DNA from 3 places in the Litorivicinus lipolyticus genome. Region 3 is predicted to be linked to each of the others. Evidence: predicted binding sites of a transcription regulator. Region 3 holds the regulator's gene; each other region holds the start of a gene.
What was found. Region 3 encodes LexA, which represses DNA repair genes until DNA is damaged. Its sites were predicted from a motif close to TACTGTNTANNTANACAGTA; they were not measured.

Region 1 (9,738 bases), 460 kb from region 3:
ATATCACCGAGCTGGGCGCAGTCAAAGAAGCCTTTGGCGACGCCCGCCCGGCGGTCAGCTCAACCAAATCACTGACGGGCCACAGCTTGGGCGCCACTGGCGTTCAAGAAGCCATCTACAGCCTGATCATGATGCGCGACGGCTTTATCGCCGGCAGCGCTAATGTGGAAGAGCTGGATCCGGGTGCCGAGGGCGTTGACGTCGTGAGCACCACCCGCGATCAAAAATTGACGCGTGTCATGTCCAACAGCTTCGGCTTTGGCGGCACCAACGCGTCATTGGTGTTCCAAGCCTACGATTGATGCCACAGGCCAAGGCTATGCGGTAACAGACAACGACGGGGTTGACGACTCGTCCGGCGAAACGTTGTTCTTCAAAGCTGGCCGTTACTGAACCATCGCTCAAGTCTGAAAGCCCGGCCTCGCGCCGGGCTTTTTTATGTCGCCACGAAAGTGCTAGAGTCGATGAAGACCAATAATAAGGAGAACACCATGTTACGCACTCTGACACTGGCGGCGGTGCTGCTGGCCCCGCTCGCCATGGCCGACACCCTGAAAGCCGTGTTCCAAGTCAACAGCAATGACCCAAAGACCATGAACATTGCGCTGAATAACATCAACAACACCTACCAGTATTTCCAGGCACAGGGCCAAGACATCGACATTGAGCTGGTGGCGTATGGCCCCGGGCTGCATATGTTTCGCAAGGACACGTCGCCGGTCAGTGGGCGCTTAGAAGCCATGGCAATGGAGATCGAGGGCATTCAGTTTTCAGCCTGCAACAACACCATGAAAGGCATGACCAAAAAAGAAGGCAAGGCGCCGGAACTGATCGATGAAACGACCGTTGTGCCGTCCGGTGTGGTGCGGCTGATTGAGCTGCAAAACCAAGGTTACGCCTACATCAAGCCTTAGTTGCCCGGAATACAGCCACCAACATAGCAATTCGCATTGCCCTGGATCCGGGCAATGCGCTGGTTGCGCACGCGCTCCCACTGATCGACCGGATCCTGCGCCGCCCACTGCGTTAACAAATAGGTCTGCGAGCGGCCCAACAACAACCCGTAGCGGTCGCGCATGTAGAAATAGATACGCGCGATATCACCCTGCCGGTGCGCCGGCGGCTCGGCTTTGCGGGCCTTAAAGTCGACTTCAAAATCGCAGGCGCCGTAGACCCGGCGTTCACCGCGTATGTTACCGAACGGAAAGTTCGAACGATCGCCATTCAACTCGCCAACCGAGGGCACCAGGTTGTGCAAATCCGTGGCCATGCGCAAATACTCAGGATCATTACGCTCGCAACCCTTGCGCTTGCCGTCGCGCCAACACGCGCGCTGGTGACCCAGCTGCCAGGCTGGCATCACGTGCTCCCATTCCATGCGCCGGCCACGTTCGGGTTGTTTGCGAATTTCATAGCCGCACGCCGCAGCATTGATTCGCCGATCGAAAAACCGGCAGCCACAATAAAATGTACGGGTGTCGAAGGCGTGCACGATGGTCGCGTCACGCTTCATCGCGGTGTACCAGGGCACCGAGTCGTCCGCCGTCGCCAGCCACGAGCTCAATGCCAATAGCGCGCTAATCAGTCGGGGCGTTAAGGGCATCCATTAACCATGTGCGCACCTGGGCATCGCGCCGGCGATTCAGCAACAGGCGTGCTTTCAGACGAACGCGTCGGCGCGTCGTATTCAGAATCCGAGTCCGCCGGATTTGATTGGTGCGTTTCATTCGCCGCTCTGCCGATAGATTTGATCAACAATTTGAATCATCTGGCTGCGCCATGGCAAGCGCTTGATACCAAAGTTCTGGAGCAGGCGATCACAGTCCAAGCGCACATCCAACGGACGCGGCGCGCGCGCGGGTACATCAACACCGCGGATTGGCTGCAGCAAGTCGTCCGGCAAGTCCTCGCGCTGCAGTGCCTGGGCGTACACCAATTCACCCATTTCAAACCAGCTGGCACTGCCACCACCGCCATAGTGGTAAATGCCAAAGGCGGTGCTGCCCAAGTCGAGCTGGCGAATTTGCGCGGTAATCACGCGCGCCAGATCTGGCGCGCTGGTCGGGGTGCCCACTTCGTCGGACACCATACGCAGCACCTTGCCATCACGAAAACTGCTCAGCGTTTTACCGATAAAGCGGCGCGGGTCGGCACTGAATACCAACCCCACACGCAAGATGATGTGCTGGGGCAAAATCGCTTCGATTTCGGTTTCAGCTTCGCGGCAGTAGTGCCCAAACAGGTTCAACGGCGCGGTCGCGGCGTCTTCTTTGTAGGGGCCGTTATCGCCATCGAACACGTATTCACTGGTTAAGTGAATCAAGGTAGCACCGGTTTGCTTGCACCCCATGGCCAAGTTGATCGGGCCTTCGACCAGCAGGCGGCGCGCCGCGTCGCCCTCGGTTTCGGCCTTATCGACATCGGGAAAGCGAGCCGTATTGACCACAAAGTCCGGCTCAACCGCACTTAGCGCGGCCATCACGCTGGCCTCGCTGGTGATGTCCATGTCACTCACACTCATGCCGGTGACGTTAAAGCCGGCCTGATCAAAGGCCTGTAATAGAGCCTGACCGACCTGGCCGGAGGCGCCGGTGACCAGCACCGAGGGGGGCGAAAATACGACTGAATTCATGCGCGGAAAATTACCATAAAAAAGGCCTCAAATGAGGCCCTAGTGGTACTTAGAACGGAATGTCATCGTCACCAATGTCATCCGCAAAGCCAGGCGGCGGTGCCGATGCCGCTTGTGCCGGAGCGGGCGCCGGTGCAGCCTGACGAGGAGCCGACGGCGCCTGGGGTGCATTGTTTTGCTGATAACCGCCGCCCATGGGTGCGCCACCGCCCATGTTGTCGCCACGGCCATCCAGCATTTGCATTTCACCGCCGACGATTTCCGTGGTGTAGCGTTTCTGACCGGACTGGGCGTCATCCCACGAACGAGTACGCAGTGAGCCCTCGACGTAGACCTTGCTGCCTTTTTTCAGGTACTGACCGCAAATTTCGGCTAACCGATTAAAGAACACCACGCGGTGCCACTCGGTCCGTTCCTGCATTTCGCCGGTGTTCTTGTCACGCCATGATTCGCTCGTCGCAATCGACAAATTCGCAATCTGTGAGCCGTTGTTGGTTGCGCGCATTTCCGGGTCGTTACCCAGATTGCCCACCAAAATTACCTTATTAATGCCTCGTGCCATGAGGATCTCCTTTCAATGTTCGGCTCAGTTTATCGAGCGGACTGGGCCAGCAAATCCGTCAACTCGGATTCGTTCAGTGCGTCTTTGCTGACCTTTAAGTAGGCCACGGATCCGGCTGGACTGACGGCGGCTTCGACCACGCCCGTAACCGCAGCCAACTTGGATTCCCAGGACTCGATTGAGAAGGTATTCAGGTCAATCGCAACAACCCGGGAGCGATGCCGTGGCGGCTCGGGAGTACGATACCGCAGGGCCAACCAAATACAACCGCCGAGCGCCAGAGCCGTAAATAACCCTGAGGGTCCGAGCACACTCAGCAGCGGCCCGCCGAGCAAGCCCCCGACAAAGGCACCGAAAAATTGGATGGTCGCGTACAGCCCGGTGGCGGTACCGCGATCGCGCACCGGCGCGGCCTTGGCCAACAATGACGGCAAGGTCGCTTCAAGCAAGTTGAACCCGAAAAAGAACATCCCGCCGGCCAGCACAAACATCCAGTACTCGGTCAGCCCCAGCGCCAGCAGTGCAAAGCCGCCAATCAGCCCGGCGATGGCAAAGCGTTGGCCGCCAATCAGGCGGTGCTTGGCTTCGACCCAACCGGTTGCCAAAAACGCAGGCAGTGCACCCAGCAGCATCACCACCACGTACAAACCGGTGTGATCGTCCGGCCCAATTCCGGCGCCGACCAACTGGGCCGGCAAAGCCAAAAACAGCGCCATCAGGACCGCATGCAGCAGCCCCACCCCCAATACTGAGGATGCTACGCCGGGCGTGTGCCAAACGTCGCGCACGCGCTGGGCACTGAACACGGCACCCAAGGCACGCAGCGGCGCCGGACGCGGCAACAGGCACGATAGCAAAGCCGCTAACAATGCGAGCCCAGCGGTCAGCTCAAACAGCCCCGCCAAACCGCGCCACGGCATCAACGCCGGACCCAGCACCAGCGCGGCCAAAAAGGTCAATCCGATCGAAATGCCAATCACCGCCATCACCCGTGCCCGACGCTCTTCACCGGTTAAATCGACGACCCAGGCTAGCAATGACGACGAAATCGCACCGGCACCCTGCAGGGCACGACCAAACACCAGTTCCAACATGCTGTCGGCCTGGGCACACCACCACGAGCCCAGTGCGAACACCAGCAAACCGATAAACACAATTTTAAAGCGCCCAATGCGATCCGACAGCTGGCCCAACGGGACTTGCAAGACCGCTTGGGTCAGCCCGTACACGCCAATCGCCAACCCCAACAGCAATGGCGAATACCCGGGCATCCCGACCGTGGCGAGCGCCAGCACAGGCAAAACGATGAACAGCCCCATCATGCGCGATGCATAGAGGGCCAAAATAATGGCGATGGGCAAAACAGATATCCGCAGCAATGTTAACTAGGCGCACTCTACCGTAAAAAAGGTCAGTTCGGGGTATTTGGCAGCGCGGCGCGCGGCTATACTCCGTGGTTAACTCAACTAAGGTTTACGCGTGGAAAACATCCAAATTCGAGGCGCACGGACGCATAACCTCAAGAACGTTGATCTGGACATCCCCCGAGACAAACTTGTCGTCATCACCGGCCTATCCGGCTCGGGCAAGAGCTCATTGGCCTTTGACACCCTGTACGCCGAAGGCCAACGCCGCTACGTCGAATCGTTGAGCGCGTACGCGCGCCAGTTCCTGTCGATGATGAATAAGCCCGACGTCGACCACATCGAGGGCCTGTCACCGGCCATCTCGATTGAACAAAAATCGACCAGCCACAACCCGCGCTCTACCGTCGGCACGGTCACTGAAATTTACGACTACCTGCGTCTGCTGTACGCCCGCGCCGGCGAACCGCGCTGCCCGGATCACGACGTTGCGCTGTCCGCCCAGGCCGTCAGCGACATGGTCGACCAGACCTTGGCATTGCCGACGGACAGCAAGGTCATGGTGTTGGCACCGATCGTGCGCGATCGCAAGGGCGAGCACCTGCACGTGTTTGGCGACCTGCGCGCACGCGGGTTCATCCGCGTTCGAGTCGACGGCACCGTGTGTGACTTGGACGACGTGCCGGCGCTGGATAAAAAGTTCAAGCACACCATCGAGGCGGTCGTGGACCGGCTGAAAACCCGCGACGATCAACGCGCGCGTATCGCCGAGAGCTTGGAAACTGCGTTGGATTTGGCCGGCGGCATCGTCTACCTGGAATCCATGGAAGGCCAGTTCGAACCGATGCTATTTAGCAACAAGTTCGCCTGCCCGCACTGCGGCTATTCGCTGAGCGAATTGGAACCGCGCTTGTTTAGTTTCAACAATCCTGCCGGCGCCTGTACCGAATGCGACGGCTTGGGTGTGCACCAGTTCTTCGACCCGGCACGCGTCGTGGTCGACGAAGACCTGACCTTGGCCCAGGGCGCAATCAAGGGCTGGGACCGTCGCAACTACTATTACTTTCACCTGTTAAGTGGCGTCGCCGATCAATTCGGCTTTGACACCGACACGCCCTGGGTCGACTTGAGCGCCGACCAGCAAAGCAAAATCCTGTACGGCACCGGCAAGGTCGAGGTCGACTTCAGCTACGTCAACGACCGCGGCACCCAAGTCCATAAAAAGCACCCGTTCGAGGGCATCCTCAACAACATCGAACGCCGCTACCACGACACCGAAAGCCAACAGGCACGCGACGAGCTGGCCAAATTGATGGCGACTAAACCCTGTGGCGCCTGTGGCGGCAGCCGGCTGAACAAGGCCGCCCGCCACGTCTGGGTCGGTGACAAGCGCCTGCCGGAAATAGTTGACTACCCAGTTGGCATCGCCTTTAACTACTTCAACGAGCTGAACCTGCCCGGTCACCGCGGCGAGATTGCCGCAAAAATCCTCAAAGAAATCCAAGATCGATTGGGCTTTTTGGTCAACGTCGGGCTGGACTATCTGAGCCTGTCGCGCAGCGCCGACACCCTGTCCGGCGGCGAAGCCCAGCGCATTCGCCTGGCCAGCCAAATTGGCGCGGGCCTGGTCGGCGTCATGTACGTATTGGACGAACCGTCGATTGGCCTGCACCAGCGCGACAACGAACGCCTGCTGGGCACGCTGACGCGGCTGCGTGATTTGGGCAACACCGTGATCGTGGTCGAGCACGACGAGGACGCCATCCGCAGCGCCGACTACGTCATCGATATCGGTCCGGGGGCCGGCGTACACGGCGGCCAGGTGGTGTCCAAGGGCACCGCCGCCGAGGTCATTGCCGACCCCAACAGCCTGACCGGGCAATACCTGTCCGGTGCCAAACACATCGAAATGCCGCCACAGCGGCTGGCCCCGCCCGAGGACAAGTGGTTGAAGGTGTTGGGCGCCAGCGGCCACAACTTAAAAGACGTCGACTTGGAAATTCCCGTCGGCGTACTGACCTGTATTACCGGGGTCAGCGGCAGTGGCAAATCAACCCTGGTCAACCGGACGCTGATGCCGGCGGCGGCACGCGCCCTTAACGGCGCGCAGCTGATTGAACCGGCGGCGCACAAGGCAATCGAGGGGCTGGAGCACTTCGACAAGGTTATCGACATTAACCAGGCGCCCATTGGGCGCACGCCGCGGTCCAACCCGGCCACCTACACCGGCATTTTCACGCCCATCCGCGAGCTGTTCGCCGCCACCGAAGAGGCCCGCACACGCGGCTACAAGCCCGGCCGCTTCAGCTTTAACGTCAAGGGTGGGCGCTGTGAAGCCTGCCAAGGCGACGGCTTGATTAAGGTCGAAATGCACTTCCTGCCCGACGTATACGTCGAGTGCGACAGCTGCCATGGCAAGCGCTACGATCGCGAAACGCTGGAAGTGCGCTACAAAAACTCGAACATCAGTGAAGTGCTGCACATGACCATCGAGGACGCCTGCGAGTTCTTCAGCGCGGTGCCCCAGATCAGCCGCAAGTTACAAACGCTGCTGGACGTTGGGCTTGGCTATGTTCGGCTGGGACAAAGCGCGACCACGCTGTCGGGCGGCGAAGCCCAGCGCGTCAAATTGGCCAAAGAGTTGTCGCGCCGCGATACCGGGCGCACGCTGTATATCTTGGACGAGCCGACCACCGGTTTGCACTTCCATGACATCGAACAGCTGTTGAAAATGTTGCAGCGATTGAAAAACGCCGGCAACACCGTGGTCGTGATCGAACACAACTTGGACGTGGTCAAGACCGCGGACTGGGTCGTTGATTTAGGACCGGAAGGTGGCGATGGCGGCGGCATGATCGTTGCGACAGGCACGCCCGAAGCGGTCGCGGACAACCCTGCGAGCCACACCGGCGTGTTTTTGAAAGATGTATTGAAAGTCGCGAAGCGGGCTGTTGCTTAGTCGACGTTGACCGCGAGGGGCTCGCTGGCAGCGACCGGCAGCCCCGCCGCCAACCAAGCATCGGTGCCATCGGCAAACCAAAACAGCGAGCGGTAACCTAACTCGGCCAAGTGCTGGGTGGCATTCCAACCCATCCAGCAGTCCTTGATGCAGTACACCACGATGGGGTGCCACAGACTGCCGCCGGTTAACCGACCCACGGTTTCGCTGAGGTAGGCCTGCATGTCGTCTTCGGACACTCCAAAGCCCACATTCGGTGTCCACACCGAGCCGGGAATGTTTTGGCGCGGCGCGTGTTCCGGCCAGGTTCCGTCCAGTTCATCGTAGCGGCCTTCGGGGATCGACAACACATCCAACAGCAATGCACCCGCCCGCGCGAGCGCTTCAACCTCGAGCGCACCGACACGCGTACCTCCCGGTACCGTCATCGGTGTTTCAGTGGTGTAGTGGTGGATGCGAAGCCCGGTGTCGGGATCGAAATCACTGTCAGCGGCCCGCGCGTTAAACGCCAGGCCCGCCATCAATGTCAATATTAACCAGTTGGTCACTTAGTCAATGCGCCCTCTACAGTCAGGCCCAGTGAAGTCCAAGCCTGCATACCACCGCGGTAGTATTTCAGCTTCTCGACCGGATAGCCAAGGGCGACCATGCTGTATTTGGCGCGTTTGAACATCGCCGGGGTTTGACCACACCAGTATCCGTTGCAGTAACCGACGATGGTTTTGGCATTGTCAAAGTTCAAGCTGCCGTCATCGTTTTCTTCCACGCCAAACACTTCGGTCAGGTAAAACAGCGCATCGTCTTTAATGTCTGCAAAGTTTTTGAAGGACACGTTGGTGGTGCACGGAATATGCAGATCTTCGTGCCAATTCTCAGTTCGGGTATCGACCACCAAAATAGAGCTGTCGACACTGGCCTGTTCCATGTAGTCAATGAACTCCAGCTCGCCCAAGGTGTCGATGCCAGCGGACACAATCATCGGCTGTGGCATGCCCTGTCCGGTCTTGTTGTAGGCTTCGTGAACCTGATTGCCGGCGGTGGCATTACGCTCGATCACACAGGTCTTGTCACCCAACTCGACGGTGACTGAGGCCACACCGCGTTTGATCATCGGGCCTTCAGCCAGGGTCGCGGTCGCAAAGGTCACGGCTAACAGTGCCGCGGTAAGGTGCTTTATTTTTTTCATGATGGTTTTCTCCTAAACTCCAATGGAAATCTAAATGCCTTTAAGGCATAACGATAGCTACAATTAGTATAACGAGGTTTTTTATGCGCGTTTCCCCATCGCTGTTATCGCTCGCGCTAACGGCAGCCCCCGCAATGGCCCAAACCGAGGTCACCACCGCCGGCTTGTTTGCCGACCATTACCCCGGTGACGGCACCACCGCGGTACTGGTGCTACATGGCACCCTGGCCCACAAGCGGATGGAGATTATAGCGACCATAGCGACATTGCTAAATGACGACTACGACCTGCCGGTGGTGGCGCCGAATTTGAGCCTGTCATCGCCCGCGCGAACCAGCATGGTCGACTGCGCACAAACCCATGATCACCGCGACAGCGATGCACCGCGCGAAGTCGCCACATGGATTGACTGGATGCAGCAACAGGGCTACGACAACATCATCGTTGCCGCCCACAGTCGCGGCGGCGCGCAACTCTCGACGTATTTAGCTGACACTCCCGCGGACGTGGTCTCGGCAGCTGTACTGGTGGCCCCGGCGACCTACAATGCCGAGTACGCCGCCGACAGCTACCTAAACGCCACGGGGCAACCCTTGGCGTCGGTCATGCAGCGCGCCGGTGCACTGGCGCCGGACAGCCTGATGGACGTCCCACGCTTCGTCTATTGCGATGATGCCACCGTCAGCGCCGGCGCCTTCATCGACTACTATACGCCGCGTCCGACCTTCGATACGCCGACCAACTTACAAAATGTGACGCTGCCGACGGTTGTGGTGATGGGAAGCGATGACACTGTGGTGGCCGACCTCCCCGATCGTCTGGCGGCAACCAACTTAGGCGATAACGTCCGCGTGGAAACCATCGACGGCGCCGACCACTTTTTCCGAGACCTGTATGCCGATGACATTGCGACATTTATTGCTGAGCACGCTGGTCTTTAGCGCCAGCCTCGCCGCGCAAGACTTTAGCCAGTCCGCACAACCCGCGCTGGTGTTTGTGACCCAGTCCAACTGCCGCTTTTGCGTGCGCTTGGAC
Region 2 (9,738 bases), 340 kb from region 3:
ATGCATCGGCGTTTAAGTAGCCGCGCTGTCCGCGCACCGCATAGGTATTTTGATAAAACCGGTAAAAGGCTTCGATGTCGGCGTCGGCGGCGCATTCACCGGCAATGCGTTCCAGGGTGATGCCCTGGTCGGCGACAATCCGGCGCTCGCGGCGGATGGCTTTGCGGCGCTTGCTGGTCATCGGCGCCAAAAACTCAGCGAAATCAGCATAGCCCTGATTGTGCCAATGGTATTGAACACCGATGCGGCGCAAGGTGTCGTCACCTTCAATCTGGTGCGCCGGGAACAGACAGTGCCAGCTCGAAAATCCCTGGTCGATCAGCTGGTCGATGTGCGCCAACAGGGCCGGGTGTGCACGCGGATCACCCAACAGCCGAGGGCCGGTCGCCGGTGTGAACGGGGCCGCCGACAGTAGCTTAGGGTAGTAGTCACCGCCGGCGCGCTCAAAGGCATCCGCCCAGCCCCAATCGAACACGTACTCGCCGCGCGAATGGTGTTTGGCAAATAGCGGCAGGGCGGCGATCGGGCGCTGATCGTCCCACGCCACCAGGTGCATGGGCACCCAGCCGGTGGCTTGACAGGTGGCGCCGCTGGATTCAAGGGCGCTAAGAAATTCGTGGCGTAAAAACGGATAGCCGTTAAGCCAATCGTTCCAGCACCCAGCGTCGATGTCGGCGATGCTGGTGAGTGACTCAATGCGCAGGTTCACTGGGAGGTGGCGGTCAGGGTCACATCCGGACCTGACTGTGCACCGGTCAGTAGCAGCTCGAGGTAGCCACGGTCGTTTTGAGCCAGCAAGCGCACCATTAAATGGTCGCGGTTAGGGTCAAACCACAGCTCGGTGCTGCGGTCGTTCGATTTTTGGTAGCGCAGGTGAATCAGGTCAAGGGCGCCGGCTGGTGTGTCCAAGGTGACCAAGCCCAGGTGCTCAAAGGTGTATTCACGAATACGGCCACGGTCCAGCACCTTGACCGCCAGTGAGCCACCATCATTGAGCGCTTGGCGCAACGTTAGTTGCAGCGTCAGCGGGTCAACAACGCCGTCTTCCAGGGTGACTTGGTCATCATTCCAGTTGGCGGTTTTCTGGTTCCAGTTGAAACGTGATTGGTAGCTCTTGGTGCGTCCAAACACGGTGGTGTCTCGCATAAATTCAAGCGGGATCAGGGTGCCATCTATGGCCGCGCGGAAGACACTGATTTCTTCGATCGAGCCGATGCTGGCCTTGGCGCTTTGCTGCATGCGCCAGGTGTCATTTTGCCGACTCAGGATCTGGGTTGCCTCACCGTTCAGGGTGATCACCGTATCCCAGGTCATTTTGTATTGGGCACTGAAGGGCGACAGCGCAAGCGCCGCAGGGCTGATGGCGATTAAAAGCACAGTCAAAAATCGTTTCATGCGGATGAGCCTAGCACCTCAATTTGACAATCACTAGCGCCCTAGAACGGCAGTGGTTGTGCGATCGGTTGGCCTTTAAAGGTGGGTCCGCCGCCCGCGAATACCAAGTCCCCGCTCAGCACCGCACGAATCACCGCGGGGTAAAGCTGGTGTTCGGCGACCAGTACTCGCGACGCCAACGCTTGGGCGCTGTCGTCCGGTTCAATCGGCACCTGGCGTTGACCGATGACCGGGCCACCGTCCAATTCGGCGGTGACCAAGTGGACACTGACGCCGGCCGCACAATCGCCGGCATCAATCGCACGCTGATGGGTATTCAGGCCCTTGTATTTGGGCAGCAACGACGGGTGAATGTTGAGCATGCGCCCGGCGTAGTGATTGACAAAGGGCGCCTCTAGAATGCGCATGAAACCCGCCAACACCAATAGGGTTGGCTGATAGCGATCGATTTCTTGCATCAGCGCGCGTTCGAAATTCGCACGCCCATCGTAGTCCTGGTGGTTGACCAGGGCACATTCCAAACCGGCGTCGGCGGCACGTTGCAGGCAGCCCGCGCCGGGGCGATTGCACACCAGCGCCGACAGCTTGGCCGCGATTACGGGGTCATCCAGTAGGGCTTGAAAGTTCGACCCGCCGCCGGATGCTAGCACCACGATGCTCATGCCAGCGTCAGTTCACCGCTGTCGTTGAGTTCGCCCAACAACCAAGGTTCCGCATCCATCGCGCCGAGTACCGCCAAGGCCGCCGCCGCGTCCGCCGCGTCGACAATGATCGCCATACCGACGCCCATGTTAAAGACCCGGTTCATTTCGTGGCTGTCGACGCCACCTGCGTTTTGCAGCCAGTCAAATACCGCCGGGGTTTCCCAGCTGTCCATGTCGATCCGCGCACCGATGCCGTCGGGCAACACACGCGGCAAGTTTTCAATCAACCCGCCGCCGGTGATGTGCGACATGGCCTTGATCGACACGTCTTTCATCAAGGTCAAAATGTGCTTGGCGTAAATGGTTGTCGGCGCCATCAAATGGTCAATCAGCGGCTTGCCGTCCAGGTCTTGCTGGGTGTCGGCGCCGGAGACTTCAAGAATTTTACGCACCAACGAGTAGCCGTTGGAGTGCGGGCCGGAGGAGGGCAGTGCGATGATCGCGTCGCCGGGCGCGCAGGTGGTGCCGTTGACGATGCGTTTTTCTTCGACCACGCCTACGCAAAACCCAGCCAGGTCAAAGTCGTCGTTGTGGTATAGGCCAGGCATTTCCGCCGTTTCGCCGCCCGCCAAGGTCGCCCCGGACTGTTTGCAGCCTTCGGCGATGCCTGCGATGACGCGAGTTGCTTGGTCTACATCCAAGTGACCGGTCGCGTAATAATCCAAAAAGATCAGCGGTTCCGCGCCCAGCGTTAAAATATCGTTGACGCACATCGCGACCAGGTCGATGCCGATGCCGTCGAGTTGATTGCTGTCCAGCGCCAAACGTAACTTAGTGCCGACACCGTCAGTGCCGCTGACCAATACCGGTTCGTCATAGCCTTTAGGCAGTCGAGTCAGTGCGCCAAAGCCGCCGATGGATCCCAGCATTTCGGGGCGTCGTGTCGCCGCCGCCAAAGGCCCAACGCGCTTGACCAGCTCATTACCGGCATCAATATCCACACCCGCTGCGCGGTAATCCAATCCTTTTGCGTCGCTCATCCTGACCTCAAACCCGTTGAAAACGCGCATATTACCCTCGACAAACGATAAGATGCAGTTAAATCACTAACGGATCGTTAATTTCGTGCGAATTTTTTTATTTTGTTTGATCGTCCTGTCCAGTTCAGCCGGGGCCAGCCTGTATCAAGTGACCGACCTTGCCTACAGCGGCGACGAACGCAGCGCCAAAGGGGCCGCGGTGATGACCGTGCTTGCGCGTTTGACGGGTCGTTCAACGCTGGATGCCGAGTTGTCGGCGCTGGCCGACGAGCCGGACGAGTGGGTCCAGTCGTGGGGGTTGGTTGACCCGGTTGCGGGGGTCGCCGAATTCCGTATCGACCCATCGATTCGCCAAGCGGTCCAGCGCCTTGGTCGCCCGGTGTGGACGACCCCGCGCACCACCCCTTGGCTGTGGCTGATGGTGGACGAGGGCCGCGGGCGCCAGCCATTGACCGCCGGTGCCGACCTGGACATTCAACGGGCGCTGATGATCGAGTCAGAGCGTATGGCATTGCCGATCAGCTTGCCGGCCTGGGACGCGGACGACCGCAGTCTGGTCTCGGATGCGGAATTGTGGGGTCTGTTTTTCGACGGCGTCGAGGTTGCCAATGGCCGTTACGGTGACGACTACGTGGCCGGCCGCTTGGCGCGTATCGGCGAGCGTTGGCAGCTGAACTTGCGCAGCGCCGATGGCCGCCGCTTGAACCAAACCTTTGCCTCACCCGGCGAAGTCGCCCTGGCCATCCACGGGTTCTGGCTGCCAACGCTGGTCGCCGACTATGCGGTAGTCGGCAGTGGCGACCTTAGTTTGTCGGTGGCTGGGTTAACGGCCAACAACTTTGCCCCCTTCATGGCCCGATTGCGCGGTTTGGACGCGGTCGAACAGGCCTTTCCGGTTTATTCGGACGCCCAATACGTACGCTTTCGCGTCATCACAGGCGCGCGGCCCGAGCAATTGGCCGACTGGCTCGGCTTGCCGATAAACACCTTGGATCAAACCCCGGTCGACTTGGCCGTTGTGGCGCGCCCGTGAGGCAGCAAACGCTCAACGCCTGGCCGGATCCCGCGACCCGATTCGAGGCCTTTGAGCCAGGCCCAAACAGCGCCGTGGTGGCAGCGGTGGCGGCCGGCGATAGCCTGTGGGTGCACGGTCCTGTCGGTTCGGGTAAGTCGCACTTGGCGCATGCGGGGGTGGCCGAGCGCGGCGGGTTTTACCTGTCGCTGGCGGACGATCAGCTGACCCCGGATGTATTGGAGGGGCTGGATCAATTTACCGCGGTCGTGCTGGACGATATCGACAGCGTGGTCGGGGATGCCAACTGGGAGCACGCGTTGTTTGCGCTGTGGAATGGCTGTCTGGACCAGGGCCATCGGCTGTGGGTGTTCAGCGCCGAGCCGGTCGACGGTTTGGACTGGGCGATTGCGGATTTACGTTCGCGTGCGGGCCAGTTGCCACAGTACGCTCTGCGACCGCTGTCCGATGACGACCTGATTGGGTTGCTGCGCCGGCGTGCGGCGGTGTTGGATTTGCGTCTGGGAGAGGACGTGATTGCCTATGTGATGCGCCGCCACGGTCGCTCGACTAAACAGCTAGTTGGTTTGCTTAATCAGATCGAGCGGGCGTCGCTGCGCGATCAGCGCGTCGTCACCGTGCCCTTTGTCCGAACCTTGCTGGGCGATCGTTCCGACGCCCAAGACTGACACTTGGCGTCGGCAAAATATTACTGTATAAATACACATATACCACGCGAAACGGCGCACCAAAGCCGCTAGCGTGGTAACCCCTCAAATCAGTAGAGCAAAGACGATGAGCGATAACCGCAACAAAGCCCTAGACGCCGCCCTTGGACAAATCGAACGCCAGTTTGGCAAAGGCGCCATTATGCGCATGGGCGATGCGCCCATTGAATCGATTCCGGCCATTTCGACCGGTTCCTTGGGGCTGGATATTGCACTGGGCATAGGCGGTTTGCCGGTCGGTCGTATCGTTGAAATTTACGGCCCTGAAAGCTCAGGTAAAACCACACTGACATTGCAGGCGATCGCCGAATGCCAGAAAGCGGGCGGCACCGCGGCCTTTATCGACGCCGAGCACGCGCTGGACCCTGAATACGCCCAAAAACTGGGTGTTAACGTCAAAGAACTGCTGGTGTCGCAGCCGGATACCGGTGAACAGGCGCTGGAAATTGCTGACATGCTGGTGCGCTCCGGTGGTGTTGACCTGTTGGTCATCGACTCGGTGGCGGCGTTGACGCCGCGTGCGGAAATTGAAGGCGACATGGGCGACAGCCACGTCGGTTTGCAGGCCCGCTTAATGAGCCAAGCGCTGCGTAAAATAACCGGCAACATTAAACGTTCGAACTGCATGGTGATTTTCATCAACCAGATTCGAATGAAAATTGGTGTCATGTTCGGCAGCCCTGAAACCACCACCGGTGGTAACGCCTTGAAGTTTTACGCCTCGGTGCGTTTGGACATCCGCCGCATTGGCGCGATCAAAGATGGCGACGAAGTGGTCGGTAATGAAACCCGCGTCAAAGTGGTCAAGAACAAGGTTTCGCCGCCGTTCCGTCAGGCTGAGTTCCAGATCATTTACGGCAAGGGCATCTACCGCATGGGCGAAGTCATTGACTGGGGTGTCAAGGAAGGTCTGGTCGACAAGGCGGGCGCTTGGTACAGCTACAACGGTGACCGGATTGGTCAAGGCAAAGCCAACGCCTGCCGTTTCTTGGAAGAAAACCAGAGCATGGCCCAGGAAATCGAAGGTGAATTACGCCGTCGTTTGCTGAGCGGCCCGACGCCAGAGGTCGACCAGGCCGATGAGGTTCCCGAAGACGAAAGTGCTGTCTAGGTCAGACTTAACGCGCCCACGGGCGCGTTTTTTATGAGCGCACCGCGCGATCGCGTGTTTGTAGCGGTCTATGTGTTTTTGCAACGTGATGGTCAAGTGTTGGCGCTCAAACGCGCCAACACCGGTTACATGGACGGGTACTGGTGCCCGCCGGCCGGTGGCGTCGACGAGGGTGAATCGGCCTCGGTTTGTGCGGTTCGTGAATGCGCCGAAGAAGTCGGCGTCGACATTGATCCGTCCAGCCTAACGCTGGTCCATACCCTGCACCGCAAAACCGATCAGCGCCGCGTGATTGACCTGTTTTATCGGGCCGACTTCACTGGCCAACCCATCAACGCGGAGCCGCACAAGTGCGATCAAATTGCCTGGGTTGACCTGGCGACCTTTGCCGACTGGATGCCCTACATCGCGCCGGCGATGGGCGCGGCCGCCGAGGGTGTTATCTACTCGGAATCGGGCTTTAGCGGCGACGCATAACTGAGCCAGTAACGGCCTTGGCCGCGGATGCTGACGTGGGCGTCGGTAATGCGGTTACTGGATCCGACCCACACCCCCAACTCCAAAACCACGCCGTCCAGCGGATACGCAAGGCCGTGGCTGGCGCTGAACTGACAGCGCTGCATCGGGATTACGCCGAGGGTGTCGCCGATCCGGTGGCGGCCCTGATAGTCGCCGTCAACCAGCACAATCGAATTTTCATGGTCGATCAATCGAATCGGATCCCGTGCCTGGGCCAGCGACGATAACGCCGCCAAACTGTGATCCCAGCGCCCGCCCAAAAAGCCAACGCCGATCAGTTCCGGCGCCCGCACGCAGGCTAAGCACTTATCAAAGTCGGTACTGTCTTGGTCGGGGTCGTGGAGTCGTGTGCTCGCCGGCCCTTGGTAAGAGTCCATGTCACCGACGACGATGATGTGCCGGCCCGGCGGCAGGTGACGCACGCCGCCGTCGGCGCACACAATGGGGCCGGACCAATCGCCAACCCAGCGCGCCAGGGCGGCGTTAATGGGCGCGTTGCCGAGTAAAAGAACCGGTCGATCGAAAGTCATTGACTGCATGGGTCAGGACGATACCATCGTGCCCGTCTGGGGTGCACCACGGTGCTGAGATAATACCCATTGAACCTGAACCAGATTGTGCTGGCGGAGGGAGACCACAGTCCTTTTACGGACCGAGTCCTACCTTATGCCGCCTGGTGAATTAACTGGAGCGAGCCATGAACAAAACACTAGTCCTGTCCTTATTGCTGCCGATGTCGGCGCTGGCCAAACCCGTGTTAACGGTGTCGACCTACGACGCCTTTGCCGCGGATTGGGGTCCGGCGCCGGCGATTGAAGCCGCCTTTGAAGCCCAGTGCGAGTGCGATCTGCGCTTTGTCACCGGTGAATCATCGATTGGCTTGCTGCGCAAAATTCAATTGGAAGGGGACAGCACCGACACCGATATCGTGTTGGGCTTGGACACCAACACCATGGAATTGGCGCGCGCCACCGGCTTGTTTGCAACCCACGATTGGCCGATGCAACGTTTGAGCCTGCCGTTGCCGCTACCCTGGACCGACGCCACCTTTGTACCTTTTGACTACTCGATCTTTGCCTTTGTTTACCAAAGCGACCGTTTGACCCAGGTGCCCAGCAGCCTCGAATCCCTGCGCAACCTGCCGGCGGACGTGAAATTAGTGATCCAAGATCCGCGCTCCTCGACGCCTGGATTGGGACTATTGTTGTGGGTTAAATCCGTCTACGGCGATCGCGCCGGCGAATTTTGGGCTGACGTGGCCGACAGTATTTTGACCGTCACCCCGGGTTGGAGCGAGGCGTACAACCTGTTCTTACAGGGCGAAGCGGACATGGTGCTGTCGTACACCACGTCGCCGGCGTACCACCGCATTGCAGAGAGCGATGAGCGCTTTGCCTGGGCCGCGTTCGAGGAAGGCCATCAAGGCCAAATCGAAGTGGCTGCGGCTTTGGCGTCCAGCGACCAGCCGCAATTGGCGGCCGAGTTTTTGAGCTTTATCCTGTCGGATGCCTTTCAAAGCGCAATTCCAACTGGTAACTGGGCCTACCCGGTGATCGACATGGCGCTGCCGGACAACTTTGAAGTCCAGCCGCGTCCGGCCCCGTTCCGCTTGGCCGACCCTAAGCGCGTCGAAGCCCAGCGCGAGGCCGTAATTGCCGAGTTCTTGAGCGCGATTGGCCAGTAGGCCCGTCGGAGTGCACGGGGCTTGGCCGCCGCGTGCACTGTATCTATTGCTGTGGGGGCTGGTTGGGCTGTTACTGACCGCTATCGTCAGCGCCGGCGGTCGGTTGCCGTTTGAATTTTTGCTCGACACGCGCTTTCAGCAGCAACTAGGCCGTTCGGTTTTTCAGGCCGCGCTCAGCGCCACCTTGTCGGTGGCGTTGGGCCTGGGGCTGGCGTTTTTACACCACCATGCGGCGCGCCGCTGGATTCCACGCGGGCTGTCGGCCTTGCTCAGCACCGTCCCGGTGATGCCGACTCTGGTGGTCGTATTGATGGTGCTCGCCGCCTACGGCCGCAAAGGGTTAATGCCCCTTAGTGGCGGGCTTTACGGGCTGACCGGCATTCTGATCGCGCACGTGTTTTTGAACGCGCCTTGGGTCGCCGCCCAACTTGAATTGCAGTGGCAGCGCGTACCGGATAACCAGCAGCGCTTGGTTCAGCAACTGGGGCTGAGTCGCCGCCGCAGCTTTGGGTTGCTGTTGTGGCCGCGCAGCCGTGGGCTGCTGGTGACCCAGTGGTGGCTGGTGTTTTTACTGTGCTTTACCAGTTTTGCGATTGTGCTGGTGCTGGGCGGTGGCCCGCGCTGGGCGACCCTAGAGGTGGCGCTGTTTCAGGCCATCAAACTGGATTTTGATTTGGGCCGGGCGGCGCTGATTGCGCTGGTGCAGTTGCTGGTACTGGCGCCCTTGGCCTGGGTTGGATCGCGCGCGCCGTGGCTGGCTTTGAACGATCGCACCGGCGCCGTTGGGCCGGTGCGCACGGTCGGCTTTGCGATTGCGTATTGGCTGGTGCTGGGTTTTTGGCTGCTGCCGATGGCGGCTTTGCTCTGGCGCGGACTGGGTGATCAGTGGCTGGCGGTGTGGTCGCAGCGCGCGGTTCAACAGGCGGCGCTGACCTCGCTGTGGGTCGGCAGCCTAAGCGCGACGCTGGTGGTCGCCATGGCCTGGGTGCTGGGACAATTACGGCGCAGTCGCTCCGGGCTGGATCGCTGGTTGTCGGTGTCGGCCTGGCTGGCCTTTATGGTGCCGACCCAGGTGCTGGCGCTGGGCTTGTTTTTACTCGCCCGCGGCGGCGGATGGGTGTCACCGGGCGCGGCCGTGGTGTTGTCCAATGTGTTGCTGTGCCTGCCCTTCGTCGGCGCCGTGCTGTGGCCGGCGATGGATCGCCATCACACCCGTAGCGACCGCTTGGCGCTGCAGTGGGCGCTTCACGGGGTGACCCGGGTATGGCGGATTGACTTGGCGGTGCTAAAACCGGTGCTGGTGTGGGGCTGGGTGTTTGCGTTTGGCCTAAGCCTGGGCGATTTTGGCGTGATCGCGCTGTTTGGCACCGAAAACTTCCAGACGCTACCGTATTTGCTGTATCAAAAGCTGGGCAGCTATCGAACCCAGGACGCCTTTGCCTTAGCGCTGTGGCTGTGGCTGCCGGTTTGGCTGTTGTTTATTTGGGCTCACCGCACTCGGAGTGCACATGCTACGCGTTGACCAGTTGACCTATACCTACCCCGAATACCCGCCTTTGGTGTTTGACTTCAGTGTCGCCGCCGGCGCCATGCTCGGTGTGGTCG
Region 3 (9,738 bases):
CAAGCCACCTGCCGCAATCAACGCGATGACCCAGTTGGGCAAACGTGCGATTTCGGGGTTAGCCAAAACGATGATGTCACGGTCAACATACAGCTCGTTTTCGATCGCCTGACCTTCAGGCGCTGCAATTGCAGTGTTGGTGATCATGCGCTGACCCGAAGCACCGACCTGATCGCTGAATGTGGGTTTGCCTGCGAAAGGCGCGCCGTTAGCAAACTGAATTTTGCCATCGCCGTTTTTGTCCATCCAACCGATCAAACCGCCCTTTTCCCAGGTCGCAAACCAGTTACCGGCACAGGGCATACGGGCAGCATCACCACCGTCAGCCATGATTGCGTTGATCGCCGCTTCCTGTTCGGCTGAACATTCAGCAGTCCAGGTGGCGTAATCGTTGTTCTGTACGTTCTTGATCAGGTTCAAACGTGCGAATGCCGCAACGCCAGGAACCGAGGTGTACAGCAACGAAATGAAAAGCAATGCCCAACCCGCTGAGATACGTGCATCACGTACTTTAGGTACGGTGAAGAAACGCACGATCACGTGCGGCAGACCCGCAGTACCCGCCATCAATGCGACACACAGCAGGAACGTGTTCCAAACGCCGGCACGACCTTCAGTGTAAGGGATGTTAAAGCCCAAATCGGTGAAGGTTTGGTCCAGCGCGGTCAGCAAGTAAGTGCCCTGCTGAATGGTTTGAACGCCGTTATCGAAGTCAAACGCAATCGGGCTACCGAGGCCGACCTGAGGCAGGAACTCACCGGTGACCTGCAACGACAAGAACACCGCCGGCACGATAAACGCGACGATCAATACGCAATACTGTGCAACCTGAGTGTAGGTAATGCCCTTCATGCCGCCCAAGACCGCGTAGAAGAATACAATACACATACCAATGATAACGCCTGTGTTGACGTCAACCTGGAGGAAGCGCGAGAACACCACGCCAACGCCACGCATCTGACCGGCCACGTAGGTGAACGACACGAAAATTACACAGATCACCGCAACAGTACGTGCGAAATCGGAGTAGTAACGATCGCCCACAAAGTCCGGCACTGTGAATTTGCCGAACTTACGCAGGTAAGGTGCTAACAGCATCGCCAGCAGTACATAACCACCGGTCCAACCCATCAGGTAGGCCGCGCCATCACGACCCAGCAGCGACACAATACCCGCGAGTGAAATAAACGAAGCCGCTGACATCCAGTCAGCCGCGGTTGCCATGCCGTTGGCCACGGGGTGAACACCGCCACCTGCGACATAAAAGTCTTTAGTTGAGGCCGCTTTGGCCCAAATCGCGATCCCGATGTACAGCGCAAACGACGCGCCGACAAAGAGATAAATCAAGGTTTGAAGATCCATGAGTGTCCCTTACTCCGCTACGTCGTATTTTTCGTCAATCGCATTCATGCGGCGTGCATAAATGAAAATCAGAATCATGAAAACGTACATGCTGCCTTGCTGTGCAAACCAGAACCCGAGTTTAAAACCACCAAATTGAATGGTATCGAGTAGGTCCACGAACAAAATGCCGCACCCAAATGACACGATGAACCACACCGCCAAAAGCAGCATGATCGTCGAGATGTTCTCTTTCCAGTAGGCCTGCGCCTTCTGTGCGTCCATTTTAAATAACCCTTTATGTTGTTTTACAGACGTGCGTAATCTAGCAAGCACGGCCGTCGCTGGTTACTCTACTTTCGGATGGTCAGGCCGCTAGTGGCCGATACTTAGGTCTTTTAATAAACGCAAGGAAACTGCGTGTTTAGTCCCTATTCGTTATTGGCCTTAAGCCTATTTTACGTGCTGTTCTTATTTGCGGTCGCCATTTGGGGTGACCGCAAGCGGGCCAAACCCCTGCACCCCCTGGTGTATGCCTTGGCAATCGGTGTTTATTGCACCTCTTGGACATTTTACGGTGCGGTTGGCACCGCGGCCAATCAAGGCTGGGGCTTTTTACCGATTTACCTGGGTCCGGCGCTGACGTTTTTATTGGCTTGGAGCCTGTTTAAAAAAATCGGTGTACTGACCGATACCCACGGCATCAGTTCGATCGCCGACTTTATCGCGACACGCTACGGCAAAGCCCAACCGGTTGCCGTGTTAATTACCTTAGCGGCGGTGTTGACCGTGGTGCCCTATATCGCACTGCAGTTAAAGGCGATTTCAAACGCGTGGTTTACGCTGGCCCCAGCGTCACGGGACGGCACGGACCCGGCGTTATTGGCCACCGTGTTACTGATCATATTTGCGATCGCCTTCGGTACCGCGCGCTTGAGCCGACGCGAACATCACCGCGGCATGATGCTGTCGCTGGCGTTTGAAAGCAGCATCAAATTGATTGCCTTCGCGGCGGTTTCGATCGGCGCCAGTGGCGCCTTGTTTGGCGACATCGGGACCCTATTCAGTCGAGCCGCGACGACACCCAATGCCCGGCCGTTGTTCGAGACCGACTTCACGACCCCTATTTTCCTCACCCAAACCCTACTGGGCGCGCTGGCCATTATCTGTTTGCCACGCCAATTCCAAATCAGCTTTGTCGAGTCCGGCGGTGCCCAGCGCACGGACATGGCGCGCTGGGTGATGCCGATTTACCTCGGCGCGTTTGCACTGCTGGTGCTGCCGATCGCGGCCGCCGGGTTAATGACCTTTGGCGCCTCCGTCAGCCCGGACAGCTACGTCTTACTACTGCCGCTGGCGGCGGACCTGCCGGCGCTGGCCCTGCTGGCGTATATCGGTGGGCTGTCTGCCGGCGTCGGTATGATTATCGCGGCCACCCTGGCGCTGTCGACCATGGTCTGTAATGAGCTGGTGGTGCCGGCGTACGTGCGCTACGTGCGCAGCAGCGAGCAAGACCTGAGCGGACTGATTTTGGCGTCACGGCGCTGGGCCATCGCCGGCATCATGATGATGGCGTGGCTGTATTACGAAAACGCCCCTGCCGGCTCGTCCTTGGCCTCGATTGGCCTGTTGGCATTCATCGGTGCAGCCCAATTTGGCCCGGCCCTGATTGCTGGTTTGTATTGGCGCGGCGCCAATCGCTACGGTGCATTTGGCGGCATCTTGACCGGCATTTTGGTGTGGCTATACACCCTGGCGCTGCCGTCTTTCAATGGCATGACCTCGCACCAAGCGATCCTGTGGAATGACCGCATCGGTTTTTCAGGGTTGGCGCATTTGGACCCGGTGACCCATGCCACACTGTGGTCACTCGGCCTTAATGTACTGGTCTTTGTGCTGGTGTCGCTGCTGACACGGCCGAACTTCACCGACCGCATGCAAGCCAGCATCATGGTCGACTCGGCAGCCGTCACCAGCACGCCCAAAGCCTGGCGCGGGGTGCTCACGGTCGGCGACCTGGAGGTGCTGTTAGCGCGCTACTTAGGCGAAGATGCCGCGCGCACCGCCTGGCACGAAATCCAGGACGAGCTCGGGATCAAGTTTGAACGGTCCACGCTCGAAGCCTCGCCAGAACTAATGACGCTAGTCGAGCGCCGCCTGGCCGGAGCGCTGGGCGCCTCGTCCGCGCGCTTGGTGCTGGACAGTCGCATTAAGGGGCGCACGGTCAAGGCTGACGAACTGGTGTCCGTCGTCGAGGAAAGCAATCGGGCCCTGCAGTCGTCACGCGAGCAGTTGCACGCAGCACTCGAAAACCTGGCCCCAGGCGTCAGCGTGATCGATGCCAACAAACGTTTGGTGGCGTGGAACCGTCGTTACCAAGAGATATTTGATTACCCGAGTTCGCTGCTGCAGGTCGGCCAACCGATCGAAACGCTGTTGCGCTACAACGCGACGCGTAACTTTTTTGGCGAGGGCGACCACGAAGCCCAAATTCAGCGGCGTGTCGAACACCTGAGTCATGCCCGCAGTCACCGTCGCATTTCATACCTGCCAACCGGCACCGTCATTGAACTCAGCGGCAACCCCATGCCGGACGGCGGTTTCGTGACGAGCTTTTACGACATCACCGAGCTGAAACGCAATGAGAGCGCGCTCAAACAATCCGAGGCCAACATTCGCCTTTACACCGACAACGTGCCGATCATGTTGGCGTATCTGGATAACGACCGCCGAATATTGTTTGTGAACCAGTCCTTTGAAGAAATCATGGGTTTCCGGCGTGATGCCATTTTGGGCAAGCATGCGTGGGAGGTCTTCAGCGAGTCCGAATATGCGCTACGCCAGCCGCACATGGCTAGGGCGCTGCAGGGCGAGCGGCAATCGTTCGAGGTGTCCATCGAATTTATGGACATGGAACGATTTTACGAAGCGGTTTACGTTCCGCACCAAGTCGACTCGCGCGTACTCGGCCTATTTATCATGTACCAGGACGTCACCGAGCGGCGCATGGCGGAAGCGATGTTAAAAACCGCCAATGAAACCTTGGAAGAACGCGTCAGCTCGCGAACCCACGAGCTGTCGAACCTGAACGTCCAGCTCATGCAAGAAAACCGCATTCGCGCCCGCACCGAACGCGACCTGACCCTGGCCAAGGCCGAAGCCGAACGCGCCAACCTATCCAAGACCCGCTTCCTAGCCGCCGCCAGCCACGATTTAATGCAGCCACTGAACGCCGCGCGCTTATTCGCCGCCGCGCTCGAGCGGCAGGTCAGCGGCGAGGCCGTGCAGATGGCAAAAAACCTAGACAGCTCGCTGGACAACGCCGAGGAGTTGTTAGGGACGCTGCTGGAAATTTCAAAGCTGGATGCCGGCGCGACCAAGTTCAATCCCCAGGCCCTAAACGTGCGGCCGTTGTTCGAGCAATTGGCCGCCGAATTCAATGCCTTGAGCCATGAAAAAGGCCTGACGCTGCGCGCCCGCGCCCGCGACGCCTGGGTCTACGCCGAGCCGTTGATGGTGCGCCGCGTGCTGCAAAACTTTTTGTCCAACGCCCTGCGCTACACCCGCCAAGGCAAAGTCCTGCTGGGCACCCGAATCAGCGGCGGTCACGTCGAATTGCAAGTCTGGGACACCGGCATCGGCATCGCCCAACAAGACCAGGCGCGGGTCTTTGACGAATTTGCGCGCCTGGAGTCAGGCCGCGCGCAACACCAAAAGGGCATGGGGCTTGGCCTGTCGATATCGATCCGACTGGCCAAACTCATGGGCGGCGAAGTGCGCCTGCACTCAACCGAGAACCGTGGCACCTGTTTTAGCCTGCGCCTGCCGTTGACCGACAAACGGGCCCAACCCAAGGCAAGCCCGGCGCTTAATACACGACGCACTAGCGCCAAGCTTCAAGGCCTCAGGGTGCTGTGCTTGGATAATGAGCCGATGATTCTAGAGGGCATGGCCCAACTGCTGGGCGACTGGGGTTGCACGGTATGGCCGGTTCAAAGCGGCGATGATGCCATGCGGGTGATCGAACAAAACGGCCGCCCGGATTTACTGATCCTGGATTACCACCTGGACAATAACGCCACTGGGCTGGAAGCCTTGGCGGCGATTAAAGGCGTCGTCCCCCAGTGTCCGCCGTCGATCTTGCTGACCGCCGATCGGACCGAAGAGACACGCACCGCCGCACTGGAGGCGGGCGCACGCGTCATGAACAAGCCGGTCAAGCCGGCAGGGCTGCGCGCCTTGATGTCATCCCTCGCGCCGCCCCCTCGGGATTAGTCCTGGGCGGGGACGGTGTCGTGAATCAAGGCTTTCAGTTCGCCGTTTTGGTACATCTCGACGACGATGTCACAGCCACCGACGAGTTCGCCGTTAACCCACAATTGCGGGAAAGTCGGCCAGTTGGCAAACAGCGGCAACTCGGCGCGCACATCTGGGTTTTCGAGGATGTCGACGTAGGCAAAGGGACGCTCACACGCCATCACTGCCTGCACGGTCTGAGATGAGAAACCACATTTCGGCCCGCGCGGATCACCCTTCATGTAAAGCAGCACCGGGTTTTCAGCGATCTGTTGTTTGATGTTATCTAGTGTGTTTGACATAGGTCCTCTCGACTTTCATACAATTTGCAGGGTTGATGGGGGCGTATGCTGTCACCACAACGTCGTAGTTGCAAAACCTTTGCAGGCGCAGCGTCGCTGTGTATATTCAATCGCTTTTTTGCGAGTCTTAGCATGAAGCCAGCACCGAAGCATTTTCTGCGGTTTAACGACCTAAGCGCCCCCGAAATTCGGGCGGTGTTGCGCCGCGCCGCGACCCTAAAAACCGAACAGCGCAGCGGCACACGCCACCCCACCTTGGCAGGCAAGACGCTGGGCATGGTGTTTGAAAAGTCCTCCACTCGGACACGCGTCAGTTTCGAAGCCGGGATCTTTCAGTTGGGCGGCATTGGACTGTTTTTGTCCCCGCGTGACACCCAGCTGGGACGCGGTGAGCCGGTCGAGGACACCGCCCGGGTATTCTCCGAGATGATCGACCTGGTCATGATCCGCGCCTACGACCACAGCATGGTCGAAACCTTCGCAGCCTATTCCAGCATCCCAGTCATTAACGCCCTAACCGACGACCATCACCCGTGCCAAATATTGGCCGACATCCAATGCTTCGAAGAGCACGTCGGCCCGATCGAAGGTAAGACCATCGCGTGGGTCGGTGACGGTAACAATATGGCCGCCAGTTGGATGGATGCGGCCAGCTTGTTGAACTTTAACCTGGTCCTGTGCGGACCTGCGGGCTACGACGTCAGCCCCGAACTGCTGGCGGAGCACGCCGCCAACGTGCGAATTGAGCGCAACCCGGCTGCGGCCGTCCAAGGCGCTCATGCGGTCACCACCGACGTCTGGGCGAGCATGGGCCAGGAAAACGAGCAGGCTAAGCGCGAAGCCGACTTCGCCGCCTACCAAGTGACCGAGGCGCTATTAGACCAAGCCTCAGACGAGGTGATTTTCATGCACTGCCTGCCAGCCCACCGCGGCGAAGAAATCAGCGACACCTTGCTTGACGATCCTCGCAGCCGAGTCTTTGACGAAGCCGGCAACCGCCTGCACGCCCAAAAAGCACTGATGGAGTTCTTGGTGCTAGGGGAGCGCTTCCCAGAGCCTGTATAAAACGGCATACTGTCTAAAACCCCAGAGGATGTTTTATGCAAGCCCTAAGCCCCGGACAAGAACGCGTTTACGATCAAATCCGTAAGCACATGGGCTCGCAAGGTGTGCCGCCGACACGGGCCGAACTGGCCCGTGACCTCGGGTTTCGCAGTGCTAACGCCGCCGAAGAACACCTCAAAGCGCTGGCCCGCAAGGGCTACATTGAATTGACCCGCGGGGCTTCACGCGGAATTCGCCTGCTGCTGGACCAAGACGAGGGTATTCCATTGATTGGCAAAGTGGCTGCCGGCATGCCGATCAGCTCTGAAGCTAACATCGAAGCTCACATCGATTTTCCGGCCGCCCTGTTCGGCGCCCTGCCCGATTACCTGCTGCGCGTCGACGGCGATAGCATGATCGGCATTGGCATTATGGATGGCGATATTTTAGGGGTGGCTACCTGTGAAACTGCCCAGAACGGCGACATCGTGGTGGCTCGGGTCAACGAAGACGTGACCGTCAAACGCTTCCAACGCAACGCCCAAGGCATCGAATTGATTGCCGAAAATCCCAGCTACGCGCCGATCAAAGTCGGCCCGGCGGACGAGTTTCGGATCGAAGGAAAAATGTTGGGCTTGGTTCGGACCTAGTATTCGGCGTAGGCGCCGCTAAGTTGATCCAGTAGCGCCTGCAACGAGTCGCACCAATCACGGTAGCCGCGCTCGGCGGCCTGACGTATCAACATCTGATCCTGGTCCGCCAAAGCGATTTGTCCGTCGCTGACGGCGGCGGATTGTCCAGCACTGGCCAACGCTTTGCGTGACGCTGACCAGAGCGGCCAGGCCAGCACTTGGTCCAAGGCGCCACTGGGCAAATCCCGAGCCGCCAGAGTCGCACGTGTCGCCACCTCGTCGCCTGGGCCACGCAACCCATGGTGTTCGCGGACCGCATCCACCAGAGCATTTTGCGCTTGGTTTAGAAACCACAGGCAACCCAACTCAAACGACAGCTGTTGGTCTGCACTCACGCGCTCCCAGGCATCGCACTGAACCTGTGCCAAGTACAGCGCACGGTGGACCTGACCAAGCTTCACGCCTTGGCCGCCGCCTTCTTGGTGCTGGCTTCGTCAAGCCACTGTTTACCATTCCAAAACGACTTCCACTTGCTCGGCTTGCCCTCCGCTCCTTCACTGCCTAGGTACATCTCGGCGGTTTTTCGGCTGTAGCGAACCAGCGTGGCGTTGCCATCCGGGTCCTTATCAGGCCCCTTAAACAGATAGTCATATTTCGCTGGCAATTGATCGGCGACCGGACGAATTTCATGCAACAGCGGTGCACGCGTTTCACGATTGCGCGGAAAACCACTGGCGGCCAAGAACAAACCGGTTTGGCCGTCACGCAAGACGTAATGATCGTCGACCTTGCGGCAACGCAGGTCAGCCATCACCACAGGGTCCATTTTCGGCGGTGCCGGCTGACCGTTTTTCAGCAGTTTGCGAGTGTTTTTACAGTCGGTGCCAGTGCACCCAAAAAACTTGCCAAAGCGGCCGGTTTTTAGCTGCATCTCGCTGCCACACTTGTCACAGTCCAGGCTGGGACCGTCGTAGCCCTTAATTTTAAAGCTGCCCTGCTCGACCTCGAATCCCGCACAGTCTGGGTTGTTACCACAGACGTGAAGTTTTCGGTCGGTGTCGACCAAAAACGACTCCATCGCGGCGTTACACAGCCCGCAGCGGCGCTTACTCATCAAGGCCTGGACCTCGACTTCCTCTTGGTCGACCCCGGCGCTGATGGCCACGGCTTCGTCACCGGGCACTAAGTTAATTGTTTGTTTGCACGGATCTTCGTCTTTGCCGGCGTTGTAGCCACTGCAGCCTAAAAAGGTCCCGGTAGTGGCGACTCGAATCAACATCGGACGCTCGCAATTCGGGCAGCTAATGTTGGTCGGCGTGGCCTGGTTACCCAGCATCTCTTCCTGGGCATGGGTCAGTTTCTGGCTGAACCCGGCGTAAAAATCATCAAGCACGGTCTTGTATCCGGTCTTGCCTTGGGCGACGCCGTCCAAGCGCGATTCCATATTCGCGGTGAACTCGTAGTCCATCAGATCGTCAAAGCAGGTGACCAAACGGTCAGTGACAATCTCGCCCATTTTTTCGGCAAAGAAACGGCGACTTTCGACGCGCACGTAACCTTTGTCTTGGATTGTCCCGATAATGGCCGCATAGGTTGACGGGCGGCCGATTCCGCGCTTTTCCAGCTCTTTGACCAAGGCGGCCTCGCTGAATCGCGCCGGCGGCTTGGTAAAGTGCTGCGACGGCAGCATCGGGTCTTGCAGTTCAAGCGTTTCGCCCACGTTAAAGTCCGGCAAGATTGGCTCATCCGTTTTCGATCCCGCCGGCGTCATCACACGTTGGAAACCGTCAAATAGGCGCACCCGACCGCGCGCTTTCAATTCGATGCCGTCCGCAATCACAGTCACGTTGGTCGAGGTAAATCGCGCGGCGACCATTTGGCAGGCGACGAACTGACGCCAGATCAGCTCGTACAATCGCACCGCATCCGGCTCAACACCGACCAAAGCATGGGACGAAACACCGACGTTGGCCGGACGAATCGCCTCGTGCGCTTCCTGAGCATTTTGCTTGTTACCGTAAACCGTGGGGCTGGCCGGCAGGTACTCGGGACCAAATTGATCGCTAATAAACTCACGAGCGGCGGCCAGGGCGTCCGCGCTCAAAAAAGTCGAGTCGGTACGC

Region 1: the regulator LexA is predicted to act here: its motif matches at 4,592-4,611, upstream of uvrA (excinuclease ABC subunit UvrA).
Region 2: the regulator LexA is predicted to act here: its motif matches at 4,802-4,821, upstream of recA (recombinase RecA).

The regions. Positions count from the first base shown of each region.
Region 1 covers NZ_CP045871.1:1,903,286-1,913,023, forward strand. Annotated here, with positions in the region: gene fabB (beta-ketoacyl-ACP synthase I) at 1-302, shown strand, start outside; gene GH975_RS09645 (DsrE family protein) at 492-914, shown strand; gene GH975_RS09650 (endonuclease) at 911-1,603, opposite strand; gene GH975_RS09655 (hypothetical protein) at 1,578-1,727, opposite strand; gene GH975_RS09660 (SDR family oxidoreductase) at 1,724-2,632, opposite strand; gene ssb (single-stranded DNA-binding protein) at 2,682-3,194, opposite strand; gene GH975_RS09670 (MFS transporter) at 3,224-4,555, opposite strand; gene uvrA (excinuclease ABC subunit UvrA) at 4,674-7,517, shown strand; gene GH975_RS09680 (rhodanese-like domain-containing protein) at 7,514-8,065, opposite strand; gene GH975_RS09685 (rhodanese-like domain-containing protein) at 8,062-8,703, opposite strand; gene GH975_RS09690 (alpha/beta hydrolase) at 8,787-9,644, shown strand; gene GH975_RS09695 (thioredoxin family protein) at 9,598-9,738, shown strand, end outside.
Region 2 covers NZ_CP045871.1:1,776,645-1,786,382, reverse strand. Annotated here, with positions in the region: gene GH975_RS09035 (GNAT family N-acetyltransferase) at 1-709, opposite strand, end outside; gene GH975_RS09030 (DUF3108 domain-containing protein) at 706-1,395, opposite strand; gene purN (phosphoribosylglycinamide formyltransferase) at 1,437-2,057, opposite strand; gene purM (phosphoribosylformylglycinamidine cyclo-ligase) at 2,054-3,079, opposite strand; gene GH975_RS09015 (DUF2066 domain-containing protein) at 3,165-4,112, shown strand; gene GH975_RS09010 (HdaA/DnaA family protein) at 4,109-4,780, shown strand; gene recA (recombinase RecA) at 4,887-5,930, shown strand; gene GH975_RS09000 (NUDIX hydrolase) at 5,964-6,407, shown strand; gene GH975_RS08995 (thiamine diphosphokinase) at 6,374-6,979, opposite strand; TPP riboswitch at 7,007-7,098, shown strand; gene thiB (thiamine ABC transporter substrate binding subunit) at 7,147-8,133, shown strand; gene GH975_RS08985 (ABC transporter permease family protein) at 8,144-9,655, shown strand; gene GH975_RS08980 (thiamine ABC transporter ATP-binding protein) at 9,642-9,738, shown strand, end outside.
Region 3 covers NZ_CP045871.1:1,439,913-1,449,650, forward strand. Annotated here, with positions in the region: gene GH975_RS07245 (sodium:solute symporter family protein) at 1-1,362, opposite strand, end outside; gene GH975_RS07250 (DUF4212 domain-containing protein) at 1,372-1,626, opposite strand; gene GH975_RS07255 (hybrid sensor histidine kinase/response regulator) at 1,762-5,616, shown strand; gene grxD (Grx4 family monothiol glutaredoxin) at 5,613-5,939, opposite strand; gene argF (ornithine carbamoyltransferase) at 6,072-7,004, shown strand; gene lexA (transcriptional repressor LexA) at 7,040-7,633, shown strand; gene GH975_RS07275 (hypothetical protein) at 7,630-8,076, opposite strand; gene topA (type I DNA topoisomerase) at 8,073-9,738, opposite strand, start outside.